Regions from separate parts of the Pseudomonas graminis genome, predicted to be linked through region 1. Evidence: predicted binding sites of a transcription regulator. Region 1 holds the regulator's gene; each other region holds the start of a gene.

The links. The regulator sigma-54, encoded in region 1, starts transcription at its own class of promoters, with help from an activator protein. The targets are predictions, from matches to a motif close to ANTGGCATNNANNTTGCTNT.
Region 2: the regulator sigma-54 is predicted to act here: its motif matches at 2,305-2,324, upstream of FX982_RS15850 (circularly permuted type 2 ATP-grasp protein).
Region 3: the regulator sigma-54 is predicted to act here: its motif matches at 2,317-2,336, upstream of glnA (glutamate--ammonia ligase).

Annotation. Positions count from the first base shown of each region.
Region 1 is NZ_CP053746.1:666,228-670,806, reverse strand. Features, by position in the region: gene ptsN (PTS IIA-like nitrogen regulatory protein PtsN) at 1-360, opposite strand, end outside; gene hpf (ribosome hibernation-promoting factor, HPF/YfiA family) at 373-681, opposite strand; gene FX982_RS03085 (RNA polymerase factor sigma-54) at 758-2,251, opposite strand; gene lptB (LPS export ABC transporter ATP-binding protein) at 2,441-3,166, opposite strand; gene lptA (lipopolysaccharide transport periplasmic protein LptA) at 3,166-3,708, opposite strand; gene lptC (LPS export ABC transporter periplasmic protein LptC) at 3,695-4,267, opposite strand; gene kdsC (3-deoxy-manno-octulosonate-8-phosphatase KdsC) at 4,278-4,579, opposite strand, start outside.
Region 2 is NZ_CP053746.1:3,554,772-3,559,350, reverse strand. Features, by position in the region: gene FX982_RS15855 (alpha-E domain-containing protein) at 1-849, opposite strand, end outside; gene FX982_RS15850 (circularly permuted type 2 ATP-grasp protein) at 862-2,271, opposite strand; gene FX982_RS15845 (ribonuclease E inhibitor RraB) at 2,727-3,065, opposite strand; gene FX982_RS15840 (hypothetical protein) at 3,315-3,551, opposite strand; gene FX982_RS15835 (LTA synthase family protein) at 3,721-4,579, opposite strand, start outside.
Region 3 is NZ_CP053746.1:1,420,564-1,425,142, forward strand. Features, by position in the region: gene typA (translational GTPase TypA) at 1-507, opposite strand, end outside; gene thiI (tRNA uracil 4-sulfurtransferase ThiI) at 648-2,102, opposite strand; gene glnA (glutamate--ammonia ligase) at 2,435-3,841, shown strand; gene FX982_RS06550 (chorismate mutase) at 4,052-4,579, shown strand, end outside.

The DNA.
Region 1 (4,579 bases):
CTGGCGCAGGAGTTCCAGATGAGCATCAGTGGCCGCTTCCGGGACCAGCAGCACAAACAGCAGGTCAACCGGTGCGCCGTCGATGGCGTCGAAATCGATGGGCTTTTCCAGATGGAGTACGGCGCTAACAGGCGTTGAACAGCCCTTCAGCCGACAGTGGGGAATGGCGATGCCATTACCGAATCCGGTGGAACCGAGCTTTTCACGGGCAATGAGGCTTTCAAACACGACCTGCTCATCCAGATCAGGCACTTGCGTGCCGATCATTTTGGCGATGCTTTGGAGTACGGCTTTTTTGCTGCCGCCTGGCACGTTCACGAGTGAACGGCCAGGGGTCAGGATATTTTCAAGTCGGATCATGGGTGGGGAGTGTCAGCGAGCAGTCGCGCCTTGCAGCAGACTTTGCTGTTTTTCCTTATGTTTTTTGAGTTGGCGGTCAAGCTTGTCGGCAAGCAGGTCAATGGCTGCATACATGTCGTCGTGTTCGGCGTTGGCAACCACTTCAGCGCCAGGAACGTGCAAGGTGGCTTCGATTTTCTGCTTGAGCTTCTCGACCTCCATGGTGACCTGCACATTCGTGATCTTGTCAAAGTGGCGCTCCAATCGGGCGAGTTTCTCGCCGACGTAGGTACGCAGAGGTTCAGTCACTTCCAGCTGGTGTCCACTGATGTTGACTTGCATACAGCTTCTCCTTCGTTGCCAGTGCATTAAGTGGCAGGCGTGATGCCTGCCACTGGAACGCTTTGACGTGTGACCTTTACATCAGTCGCTTGCGTTCGCTGGACGGCGAGATCCCGAGGGATTCGCGGTACTTGGCGACTGTGCGACGGGCCACTTGAATGCCTTGTGCTTCCAGTAAACCAGCGATCTTGCTGTCACTCAACGGCTTTTTCTGATTTTCCGCGGCGACCAGTTTTTTGATGATCGCGCGAATCGCCGTAGACGAGCATTCGCCGCCTTCCGAGGTGCTGACGTGGCTGGAAAAGAAATATTTGAGCTCGTAGATCCCGCGCGGCGTATGCATGAACTTCTGCGTGGTCACCCGGGAAATCGTCGATTCGTGCATGCCGACCGCTTCAGCAATGTCATGCAGAACCAGCGGCTTCATGGCCTCGTCGCCGTACTCCAGAAAGCCGCGCTGGTGTTCGACGATCTGCGTGGCCACCTTCATCAGCGTCTCGTTGCGGCTCTGCAGGCTCTTGATGAACCAGCGCGCTTCTTGCAGCTGATTGCGCATGAACGTGTTGTCGGCACTGGTATCGGCGCGACGCACAAAGCCTGCGTATTGCGGATTGACCCGCAGGCGCGGCACGGATTCCTGGTTCAGCTCCACTAACCAGCGCTCGTTATCCTTGCGCACGATGACGTCAGGTACGACGTATTCGGGTTCGCTGGATTCGATCTGCGAGCCCGGGCGCGGGTTGAGGCTCTGGACCAGCTCGATGACCTGGCGCAGGTCGTCTTCCTTGAGCTTCATGCGGCGCATCAGTTGCGCGTAGTCGCGGCTGCCCAACAGATCGATGTACTCGCTGACCAGCTTCTGCGCTTCTGCCAGCCACTTGGTTTTGGCTGGCAACTGGCGAAGTTGCAGCAGCAGGCATTCGCTCAGGTTGCGGGCGCCGATGCCCGCAGGCTCGAACTGCTGGATGCGGTGCAGAACGGCTTCGATTTCGTCCAGTTCGATATCAAGCTCGGGATCGAACGCGTCGAGCAATTCTTCAAGTGTTTCGTCGAGGTAGCCCTGGTTGTTGATGCAGTCGATCAGGGTCACGGCGATCAGGCGATCGGTGTCCGACATCGGCGCCAGGTTGAGCTGCCAGAGCAGGTGGCTTTGCAGGCTCTCGCCAACGGAGGTGCGGGTGGTGAAATCCCACTCGTCATCATCATTGCTGGGGAGACTGCTGGCGCTGGTCTGATAGACGTCTTCCCACGCCGTGTCGACCGGCAGTTCGTTGGGGATGCGCTCGTTCCAGTCACCCTCATCCAGATTGTCGACGGTAGGCGCCGACTCCTGATAAGTGGGTTCCTGAACGTCAGCGTTGGGCTTTTGCTCTACGTTATCGGCCAAGGGGTCGGCGTTGTCGAAATCGTCGCCTTCCTCCTGCCGTTCCAGCATCGGGTTCGACTCCAGCGCCTCCTGAATCTCCTGTTGGAGATCCAGCGTCGACAACTGAAGCAAGCGGATTGCCTGTTGCAGCTGAGGTGTCATCGTCAGCTGCTGGCCCATTCTCAAGACTAGCGAAGGTTTCATGGCAGGGCTTAACACCTTATTCGCCGGCGCACTGCGCGCCATTTACTACCAGGGCGCCGAGGGCGCCAACTTAAGCAAATTATATGCCTGAAGCTGGAGGGTTTGCCTAGAGTGTGATGACAATTAAAAAACGAGGTCGGCGATGGCATCCGTTATGGAAGGGCGCACGACCTCATGTCATCACTGCGGTTACAGGCGGAACTCGTGACCTAGATACACTTCCTTGACCAACTGGTTGGCCAGGATGGACTCGGCGTCGCCTTCGGCAATCAGCTGGCCATCGTTGACGATGTAGGCGGTTTCGCAGATATCCAGCGTTTCACGCACGTTGTGGTCAGTGATCAGCACGCCGATCCCTTTGGCCTTGAGGTGGTGAATGATCTGCTTGATGTCGCCTACGGAAATAGGGTCAACACCGGCAAACGGTTCGTCGAGCAGAATGAATTTCGGCGAAGTGGCAAGGGCGCGTGCAATTTCCACACGACGGCGTTCACCGCCCGACAGGCTCATGCCCAGGTTGTCGCGGATGTGGGTGATGTGGAATTCCTGCAGCAGGCTTTCCAGCTCTTTGCGGCGGGCCGCGCGATCAAGCTCCTTGCGGGTCTCAAGGATCGCCATGATGTTGTCCGAGACGGAGAGCTTGCGAAAGATCGACGCTTCCTGTGGCAGGTAGCCAATACCGGCACGGGCGCGGCCATGCATCGGCTGGTGGCTGACGTCCTGGTCGTCGATCAGCACGCGACCCTGATCCGCCTGAACCAGGCCGACGATCATGTAGAAGCAGGTGGTCTTGCCGGCGCCGTTGGGGCCGAGCAGGCCAACGATCTGGCCGCTCTCGATGGACAGGCTGACGTCACGTACGACCTGGCGGCTTTTATAGGCCTTGGCCAGGTGTTGGGCTTTCAGCGTTGCCATTACTGGGCCTTCTGCTGGTCGGTTTTCTTTTTCGGCTGGATGACCATGTCGATGCGAGGGCGTGGTGCGGTGACCTTGGTGCCGTTGGCGCGGCCGGCGTTCACGACCTGCTTGACGGTGTCATAGACAATTTTCTCGCCTTCGGACGTGTTGCCGTCGTTGACCACTTTGGCTTTGTCGATCAGCACGATGCGGTTCTGCGCCGCGAAGTATTGAATAGTGACGCCCCAGGCCTGAACGATCGGCTTGTCCACCGATGGCTTCTGCTCGTAGTAGGCCAGGTTGCCCACGGACGTGAACACGTCCACGTCGCCTTGCGGTGTGCGGGTGATGGTCACAGTGTTGCCGGTGATCTTCATCGTGCCCTGGGTGATGATGACATTGCCTTTGTAAGTGGCGATGCCTTGCTTGTCGTCCAGCTGCGCGTCATCCGACTGGATGTGGATGGGTTGATCGCGATCCGTCGGCAGAGACCAGGCGCTCGCGCTTCCCAGTGCTGCGCCCAGGCCGAGCAAAAAAGGAAGGGTTTTAACGAGCCTCATACTGTCCTCTTACGTTGGATAGCAGGTTCATCCTGCTTTCTTTCAGATACGCTTTCATACCCGTGCCGGTCGTTACACCGCCAAGGCCGTCGATTCTAACGGGTTGGGCAGTCTCCGCATATTGCTTCTGCGGGAATACAGTCATGCGGCTGCTGGTGATGATAGTGGTGCGGTTCTTTTCGTCGGTGCGGTTGATGCGCACCGAGTCGATCAGCTCGACGTGATCACCGCCCGGCGACACCTCGGCACGAACGCTCTGTACATGCCAGGGGAAGGTCGAACCTCGATACATCTGCAGCACCGGCGTGGTCATCAGGGTGACGTCGGTGGCTTTCAGGTGCTCGACCTTGTCGGCGGTCATGTCGTACTGCATGGTCCCGTCGGGCAGGTACTGAATGCTGTGGGCGTTGGTCGCATAGTAATCGACAGCGCTTTCATCCACGGCAGCCTTGGGTTGATCGAGGAAGCTTTCCGGACTGATATTCCAGTAGCCGACCGCTGCCAGCAGCAGAGCCAGCACCCCGAACAGCAGAAATGTTCGAAACTTTTTGCTCAGCATAAATGCACTTCTATAGGTAGGCGGCGTGAGCCGCTTCGAGGTTGCCCTGAGCCTTCAGGATCAACTCGCAGAATTCGCGGGCAGCGCCTTCGCCGCCACGTGCCTGGGTGGTGCCATGGGCATGCTCGCGGACGAAGCCGGCAGCGTTGGCAACCGCCATGCCCAGACCGACCCGGCGAATGACCGGCAGATCAGGCAAATCGTCACCCAGATACGCGACCTGCTCGTAGCTTAGATTCAGTTGCTGCAAAAGCTCATCGAGGACCACGAGTTTGTCTTCGCGGCCCTGATAAAGATGTGCGATGCCGAGGT
Region 2 (4,579 bases), 2.6 Mb from region 1:
GGTGTAGCGCAGGCGAGCGTCCAGCTCGGCGGCCAGACGCTGGGCGGGACGGCCATTGGCCCCCGGCAGACTGGCGAGAATGATGTCCAGCTCCTCCAGACACGCACGCAATGAGCGCGGAATGTCCGCACGCAACAGCAGCAATTCGGCGACCTGACGGGCACCCGGTGCATCGCGATAAACCTCCGTGTACGCCTCGAATGACGACAACGCGCGCAACAGCGCACTCCATTGGTAATAGCCGGCGGCGGAACTGTCTGCCGCCGCGTTGGCGGACGGGCCGCGCAATTCGAGCATTTCATATCGCGCATCGAGCATGCGCAGGGTGTTGTCGGCGCGCTCGATGAATGTGCCCAGACGAATGAAACGGAAGGCGTCGTTGCGCATGATGGTGCCATAGGTGGCGCCGCGGAACAGGTGCGAACGCTCCTTGACCCACTCACAGAAACGGCTCATTCCGTAGCGACTCAACCCCTGTTCGGCGATGCCGCGAATTTCCAGGTAGGTGGCGTTGATGTTTTCCCACATGTCCGCAGTAATACGCCCGCGTACTGCGTGGGCACTGGCCCGCGCCGCACCCAGACAGCTGAAGATGCTGGCCGGGTTTTCGGCGTCCAGCGCGAAAAAGTGCAGCAAGCGCTCGGCGTGCAGGTCGCCGTGGCGCTCCAGGTAATCGTCCAGGGTTCCAGTGATCAGCAGTGGCATGGCGATTTCATTGAGGCCATCCCCGCGTCCGTCCTGTGGCATCAGCGACAGCGAGTAACTGACGTCGAGCATCCGCGCGAGGTTTTCGGCGCGCTCCAGGTACCGCGACATCCAATATAAATCCGAGGCAGTTCTACTTAGCATTGGCAGGCATCCTTAATCCTCGACCACCCAGGTGTCCTTGGTTCCACCACCCTGCGACGAATTCACCACCAGCGAGCCTTCGCGCAGGGCAACGCGCGTGAGACCGCCGGGCACTACACGGGTTTCGCGGCCAGCCAGGACGAACGGGCGAAGGTCGATGTGGCGTGGGGCGATGCCGTTCTCGACGAAGGTCGGACAGGTCGACAGGCACAAGGTCGGCTGGGCGATGTACGCGTGGGGCTTGGCCTTGAGCCGCGCCCGGAACGACTCGATTTCGGCGGCAGTGGCGGCGGGACCGACGAGCATGCCGTAACCGCCGGAGCCTTGGGTTTCCTTGACCACCAGATCGCCCAGGTTGGCGAGCACGTGGGACAGCTCTTCGGGCTTGCGGCACTGCCAGGTCGGCACGTTCTTGAGGATCGGCTCTTCGTCGAGGTAGAAACGGATCATGTCGGTCACGAAGGGGTAGACCGACTTGTCGTCCGCCACGCCGGTGCCGATGGCATTGGCCAGCACAACATTGCCGGAGCGGTAGGCGGCCAGCAGGCCCGGCACGCCGAGCATCGAATCCGGATTGAACGCCAGCGGATCAAGGAATGCGTCGTCGAGCCTGCGGTAAATCACGTCGACCGCTTTCGGCCCGTCCGTGGTGCGCATGAAGACGCGGTCATCGCGCACGAACAGATCGGCGCCTTCGACCAGTTCGACGCCCATTTCACGGGCGAGAAACGCATGCTCGAAAAACGCGCTGTTGAAGCGCCCGGGAGTCAGCACGACGACGCTGGGGTTATCCAGCGGACTCGAGCTTTTCAGGGTGTCCAGCAGCAGATTCGGATAGTGATCGATGGGCGCGATGCGTTGCGCGGCGAACAGCTCGGGGAACAGCCGCATCATCATCTTGCGGTCTTCGAGCATGTAGCTCACGCCGCTGGGGGTGCGCAGGTTGTCTTCGAGCACGTAATACGTGCCATCGCCATCACGCACCAGATCGACGCCGGAGATATGCGAATACAGGTCGCGATGAAGATTCAGTCCCTGCATCGCCAACTGGTATTGCTCATTGGCGAGGACCTGTTCGGCGGGAATGATCCCGGCCTTGATGATGCGCTGATCATGATAAAGGTCAGCGAGAAACATGTTCAGCGCCTTGACGCGCTGAATGCAACCGCGCTCCACCACCCGCCATTCGCTGGCCGGGATACTGCGCGGAATCGTATCGAAGGGGATGAGCCGCTCGGTGCCCTGCTCGTCGCCGTACAGCGTGAACGTGATCCCGGCGCGATGAAACAACAAATCGGCCTCACGCCGGCGCTGAGCGAGCAACTCAGGCGGCGCTTCGCCCAGCCAGCGGGCGAATTCCCGATAATGCGGACGGACTATGCCGCCCGCATCGTACATCTCGTCATAAAAGGTGCGGATCATGCCGTACTCCTTGTCACCATGGACACCAGAGCCTTCGCAAGGCCCGTGCCATCGGCATAAACGCTTGAAAATCAACGGGTTGATTTAAAGAGCCGGAGCGCTCGCACCATTCCTGTGCGCGATGCGCCCTGACCTGTTACCTGACGCTCCATGGCGAAGCGTCCCGCGCTTGGAAAAACTATCGCGCGCATAGCCAGAGTTCATTTCCGCGCGGTACGTGAGCTGAGCATAATCGCCCCATACCGCAGACCAACCCGCCGGATCACACAAGGCGATTGGCTACAAAACCTTATTCGCAGCATCGCTGCAGACAACCGATATTCCCTTTCCGCCGCTCCCAAGAGAGCGGCTTTTTTTTGCCTGTGATTCAGCTCGGTGCATCTCCCGCCCCACTTTTGTCGTGGAGCCGGGAGACAGCGTTTGAAGATCGGCGCAATGGCGTCAGCGCCTCAATGTCAATGAAGGCGCTGGAGTACCTGTTTGACGCCCCAGCCTTCGACCTCCCCGTCCAGGCCGACAATCGCGGTCTGGAAATCCTGCTCGAAATCGCCTATCCCGTCGTAGGTGGCGTACATCACTTTGCTCAGTTCCAGGTGCCAGGCACCGTCTTCCAGTGCATTGAGCTGGACATTGACTGACTCGCCACGAAATTTTTCCGCAGCCTGACGCGCCCGGTCCTCATCCGGAAAGGTGGCATAGAACTCAATGGGGTGAATGCGTGCGAAGTCGAAACCGCCTTCTTTCATGCAGCGCAGAACATGGCTGCTGACGTCTTCTTGATAGGCTGTGCTCATGAAACGTCCTCCTATGCAACGATAGATAGAGTTTCAACTATCCCGAAACACCCCTCGAGGGCGAGGCGTGTAGCGGCAGGTCATCTGCCGCCCGGGACTCAAGCATGTCGCTGACAAGGCCGGTGCGCTTTACAAAACGGGCATACGTACGCGAGCGGACTCGGGTAGATGCATCACCGACCTCGCTGGCAGAGTACGCCCATTGATAGCGCGTTGCCAATTGGCAGGATGCCGTGAAATGCAGGCTTCTTACGAAGCCTCGACGATGGAGATGATCTGTACCGCGTTCTGCTCTTTGAGTGTCTTCACGGTGGGCTCGGCAGTGCGACCGTCGAGGTCGATCAGATCAAGATCACTGGCGACCGGAAACAGGATCGGACGGAGTTGCTGCGCAGCCTCTTCTTCACTGGGACGGTGATCGGATTCAAGATCGAGGGTTTGCTGCACACCGTCTTTGTCCAGAAACGAAATAGTCCACACTTTCATCAATGTCTCCTCAGTAAAGGCCTGACTACAGCCTGTTGATCTTGACCCTTGCGGCGCAACGACGTTCAACCCGAATCGTCAGCGCACGCCGGAGCTTCATAGCTTCAACTCATAATGCGCGGCCCCAAAAAAACGCCCCGGTCTCGGGGCGTTTTTCATGTGGCTGCCGTTATTGTGGCTTGGCGTCTTTGACCCCTGCCGTGTTGTCCAGCAGGCTCCTGGTCGCGGTCTGCAGGAAGCTGTCGAGCTTCTTGCGCAACTCGGTGACGTCGGGCGCATTCGGCATCAGCTCGGCGTGGGGCTTGGTGCCCAACTCGTAGCTGTAGACCTTCGGCTCCATTTCCTTGGGTTCGATCAGGATCCGGTTGCCGGTGACCAGCGCCACGGTCTGCTCGCTGCCCGATGGCTTGATCACACCGAAGCCCTCGTCTCCCGCCGGCAGATTGAGCAAGTCGCGGCCCCAGCACTGGTGCACGGTGTCGCCACCCAGGCGGCCCATGATAGTCGGCACGATGTCGATCTGCGTGCCGACGATGCTGTTGCGCTTGCCGAACTTGTCTTGCAGGCCCGGGGCGATCATCAGCATCGGCACGTTGAAGCGGCCCAGGTCCATCTCGGTGATCTGCTCGTTGTTGCCGAAGCCGTGGTCACCGACGACCACAAACAGCGTGTCTTTGTAGTACGGCTCTTTCTTGGCCTTCTCGAAGAACTGACCCAGCGCCCAGTCCGAATAACGCATGGCGGTGAGGTGTTCATCCAGGGTGCCATGCCCGGTCACGCGCTCGACCGGCAGATTGGCCGGCAGTGCGTACGGCGTGTGGTTGGACAGGGTTTGCAGTAAGGCATAGAACGGCTTGCCTTTGGCTTCGCGGGCTTTCAGTTCTTCGGCGCCACGGTCGAACATGTCCTGGTCGGACACACCCCAGGTCGGGTCCGAGAACACCGGATTCACGAAGTCATTGCGGCCAATGAAGTTGGTCATGCCCTGGTTGCTGAAGAAGCCGGACTGGTTATCCCAGGCGAAGTCA
Region 3 (4,579 bases), 750 kb from region 1:
GTTCAGGGCCGAGGCGTAGACGACTTTGAAGTCCAGCTGTTCTTCGGTGGCACCGAGGTTGTCGAACAGGTCGAAGATCTGATCCAGAACCCAGTCCGGACGCGCGCCTGGACGGTCAACCTTGTTGATGCAGACGATTGGACGCAGGCCGGCTTCGAAAGCCTTCTTGGTCACGAAACGGGTTTGCGGCATAGGGCCGTCTTGGGCGTCGACCAGCAGCAGAACGGAGTCAACCATCGACATCACACGCTCTACTTCACCACCGAAGTCGGCGTGGCCCGGGGTGTCAACGATGTTGATGTGGTAGCCATTCCAGTTGATCGCGGTGTTCTTCGCGAGAATGGTAATACCGCGCTCTTTTTCCTGGTCGTTGGAGTCCATCACGCGTTCGTCGTTGAGCTCGTTGCGCTCAAGGGTGCCGGACTGGCGCAAAAGCTTGTCGACGAGGGTAGTTTTACCGTGGTCAACGTGAGCAATGATGGCGATGTTGCGTAGATTTTCGATCACTTGTGTATCTCGATCAGAGGATTCGGTCAGCTGTCTGATTGTAGGCAGCTATGAACGGTGGAGCCGGCGAAAGCCGTTACGGCTGACGACTGGTGTCGGGGGGCCGGTGACGCAAGCCACAGGCAAACAGCCCCGGGCACTTAGCTCGGTCGATAAACGCGCACATTGGCATGCCCCTCACTGAGCAGATGATGAGCATGCAGGCGACTCATGACGCCTTTGTCGCAATAGAGCAGGTACTGGCGCGTGTCATCCAGTTCCTTGAAACGGCTGTTCAATGCAAAGAACGGCAGCGTTTGTACTTCAACGCCAGTCAGCGCCAGCGGGCGGTCTTCTGCTTCATCCGGGTGACGGATGTCGATGACCACTTGCCCGGCCAGCGCCTGACTGACTTCTTCAATCTGAACGTCCTGACCCAATTCCTCGATCACGCGGTCGATCGGTACCAGACGAGCGTTTTCGAGCGCACGCTCGAGCACGGCCATGTCGAACGATTTTTCTTCGTGCTCGACCCGATTGCGCTTGGCGGCGGTCTTCGGGTTCACCGAAATCACACCGCAGTATTCGGGCATGTGCCGGGCAAAATCGCCGGTGCCGATCTGATCGGCCAGGTCGATGATGTCCTGCTTGTGACTGGCGATCAGCGGTCGCAGGACCAGCTTCTCCGTCACGCAATCGATGACCGCCAGGTTGGGCAGCGTCTGGCTGGACACCTGGGAAATCGCCTCGCCGGTGACCAGCGCGTCGATTTCCAGCCGGTCGGCAATGTTGGTCGCAGCGCGCAACATCATACGCTTCAATACTACGCCCATATGACTGTTATCGACTTTTCCGAGAATTTCTCCCAGAACTTCCTCGAACGGTACGCTGACGAACAGCACCCGCTGGGAACTGCCGTACTTCTTCCAGATGAAGTGCGCGACTTCCATCACGCCCAGCTCGTGGGCACGTCCGCCCAGATTGAAGAAGCAGAAATGGCTCATCAGGCCACGACGCATGATCTGGTAGGCCGCCACGGTGGAGTCAAAACCACCGGACATCAGGATCAGGGTCTGTTCAAGCGAACCCAGCGGATAACCGCCAATGCCGTTGTGCTGGCTGTGAATCACGAACAGACGCTGGTCCCGAATCTCGATTCTGACTTCGACTTCCGGCGCCTTCAGCGAGATACCAGCGGCGTTGCACTCACGGCGCAATTTACTACCGACGTACTTCTCGACGTCCATGGAGCTGAAGTCGTGATGGCCTGCCCGCTTGCAGCGAACCCCGAATATCTTGCCGGGAAGCGCGTCGCCGAAGTGCAGTTTGCACTTCTCATAGATGTCGTCCATGTCGCCCAGCGGATACTGGTCCACCTGCAGAAAGTGCGTGATGCCGGGCATGCAGCTGAGCCGCTCGGTCATCTCGCGCAGGACTTTGGCATCCTCGACCCTGGTTTCGACCTCAAGGTTGTCCCACACGCCATCCACCACCAACGCCGGGTCCAGATCGCGGAGCACCGTACGGATGTTCTTGGCCAGCTGTTTGATGAAGCGCTTTCGCACAGGCCGGCTTTTGATAGTGATTTCTGGGAAGACTTTGACGATTAATTTCATGAAAACAGCGCGCTAGGTCCCGGTCGAAAAAGGGGGGCGCGGATTATAGCGGAAATTGCTCAAGGTTTAACCAGTTATCGTACGGTCAATCGTCCACGCACCAAAACGGCCCTGTATACAATTACTTAGCACCATAAGAGTGCGCCGGTTTTCGAATATGCGACGTTTAACGCGCTTAAAGGCAGGTATTACCGCAGAAAACCCAACACAGGGCACTGGCATGCAAATTGCTCCCTTGTGAGGCAGGTTGCCTTGGTCGAGTATCGCGCCCGGCATCACCCAAATTGAAGGGCTCACTACTACTCAGGCCCTAATCCACCCCGGAGGACAGCATGTCGAAGTCGGTTCAACTCATCAAAGATCATGACGTTAAGTGGATTGATCTGCGCTTCACGGACACCAAAGGCACTCAGCACCACGTGACCATGCCGGCCCGCGATGCGCTGGAAGACGACTTCTTCGAAGTCGGCAAAATGTTCGACGGTTCCTCCATCTCGGGCTGGAAAGGCATCGAAGCCTCCGACATGATCCTGCTGCCGGACGACGAAACCGCAGTGCTGGATCCGTTCACCGAAGAGCCTACCCTGATCCTGGTGTGCGACATCATCGAACCTTCGACCATGCAAGGTTACGATCGCGACCCACGCGCCATCGCTCACCGCGCCGAGGAATACCTGAAGTCGACCGGTATCGGTGACACCGTATTCGCCGGCCCTGAGCCAGAATTCTTCATCTTCGACGAAGTGAAGTTCAAGTCCGATATCTCCGGCTCCATGTTCAAGATTTACTCCGAACAAGGTTCGTGGATGTCCGACGCAGACATCGAAGGCGGTAACAAGGGCCACCGTCCAGGCATCAAAGGCGGCTACTTCCCGGTTCCACCGTTCGACCATGACCACGAAATCCGCACCGCAATGTGCAACGCTCTGGAAGAAATGGGCCAGGTCGTCGAAGTTCACCACCACGAAGTGGCAACCGCTGGCCAGAACGAAATCGGCGTGAAATTCAACACGCTGGTTAAGAAGGCCGACGAAGTTCAGACCCTGAAGTACGTCGTGCACAACGTTGCCGACGCTTACGGCCGCACCGCTACTTTCATGCCAAAGCCTCTGTACGGCGATAACGGTTCGGGCATGCACGTTCACATGTCCATCTCCAAAGATGGCAAGAACACCTTCGCAGGCGAAGGTTATGCCGGCCTGTCCGACACCGCTCTGTACTTCATCGGCGGCATCATCAAGCACGGTAAGGCCCTGAACGGCTTCACCAACCCGGCAACCAACTCGTACAAGCGTCTGGTTCCAGGTTTCGAAGCGCCGGTCATGCTGGCTTATTCGGCTCGCAACCGTTCGGCTTCGATCCGTATTCCTTACGTCAACAGCCCTAAAGGCCGTCGTATCGAAGCACGTTTCCCGGACCCGGCAGCCAACCCGTACCTGGCCTTCGCTGCACTGTTGATGGCTGGCCTGGACGGCATCCAGAACAAGATCCACCCTGGCGATGCGGCTGACAAAAACCTGTACGACCTGCCGCCTGAAGAGGCGAAAGAGATCCCACAAGTGTGTGGCAGCCTGAAAGAAGCCCTGGAAGAACTGGACAAGGGCCGTGCGTTCCTGACCAAAGGCGGCGTATTCAGCGACGACTTCATCGACGCTTACATCGCGTTGAAATCCGAAGAAGAAATCAAAGTGCGCACCTTTGTGCACCCACTGGAATACGAGCTGTACTACAGCTGCTGATCCAGTCGCGATGGCGAAAGCCGCGTGAACAAGAGGCCTCCTTCGGGAGGCCTTTTTTGTGCCTGGTTTTTACTGCGTGGTACATATACACATGTAACGCATTCGAGCCGACCTTCTCGGGCAATATGCTCAGCACTGCAACGCTGCAAAGCGGTGAATCTGTGCCTGGCCCGTTGCGGGCGACGATCACTCATGCGAGAACAGACAACCATGCTCAAGTCATTTCACATAACCGCTCTGGCAATGGCCCTGTTTGCGCCATGCCTCAATGCAGCATCCGCCCAGCAGCCTCCCGCGCAACTTCCGCCGCTTATTACGGCCATGGAGCAAAGGCTGGAAATCGCCAATGACGTGGCGCGCAGCAAATGGCACAGCGGCAAGCCGGTGCAGGACAGTGAGCGCGAGCGCCAGGTGATCCAGAACGCCGAATCTCGGGCGGGTGAATTCAAGCTGCCCCCCGACGATATACGCGAGTTCATGACCGCCCAGATGGAAGCCAACAAGATGGTGCAGTACGCGCGCATCGAGCAGTGGCGTGAAACCGGCCAGTCCCCGGAGAAGCCCGAATCCGGCCTCACCGACGGCATCCGGGGTCGGCTGGATGCGCTGCTGCCATTATTGATGCAAAGCTACTCGGCGTTTCAGCCTTACCGCAGCGATGCCAAGTGCTCAGGCTGGGTGCAGTCGGAAATCCAGCGACAGGCAAGCGATCCGGTCATTGTGACCGCGCTGCAACGG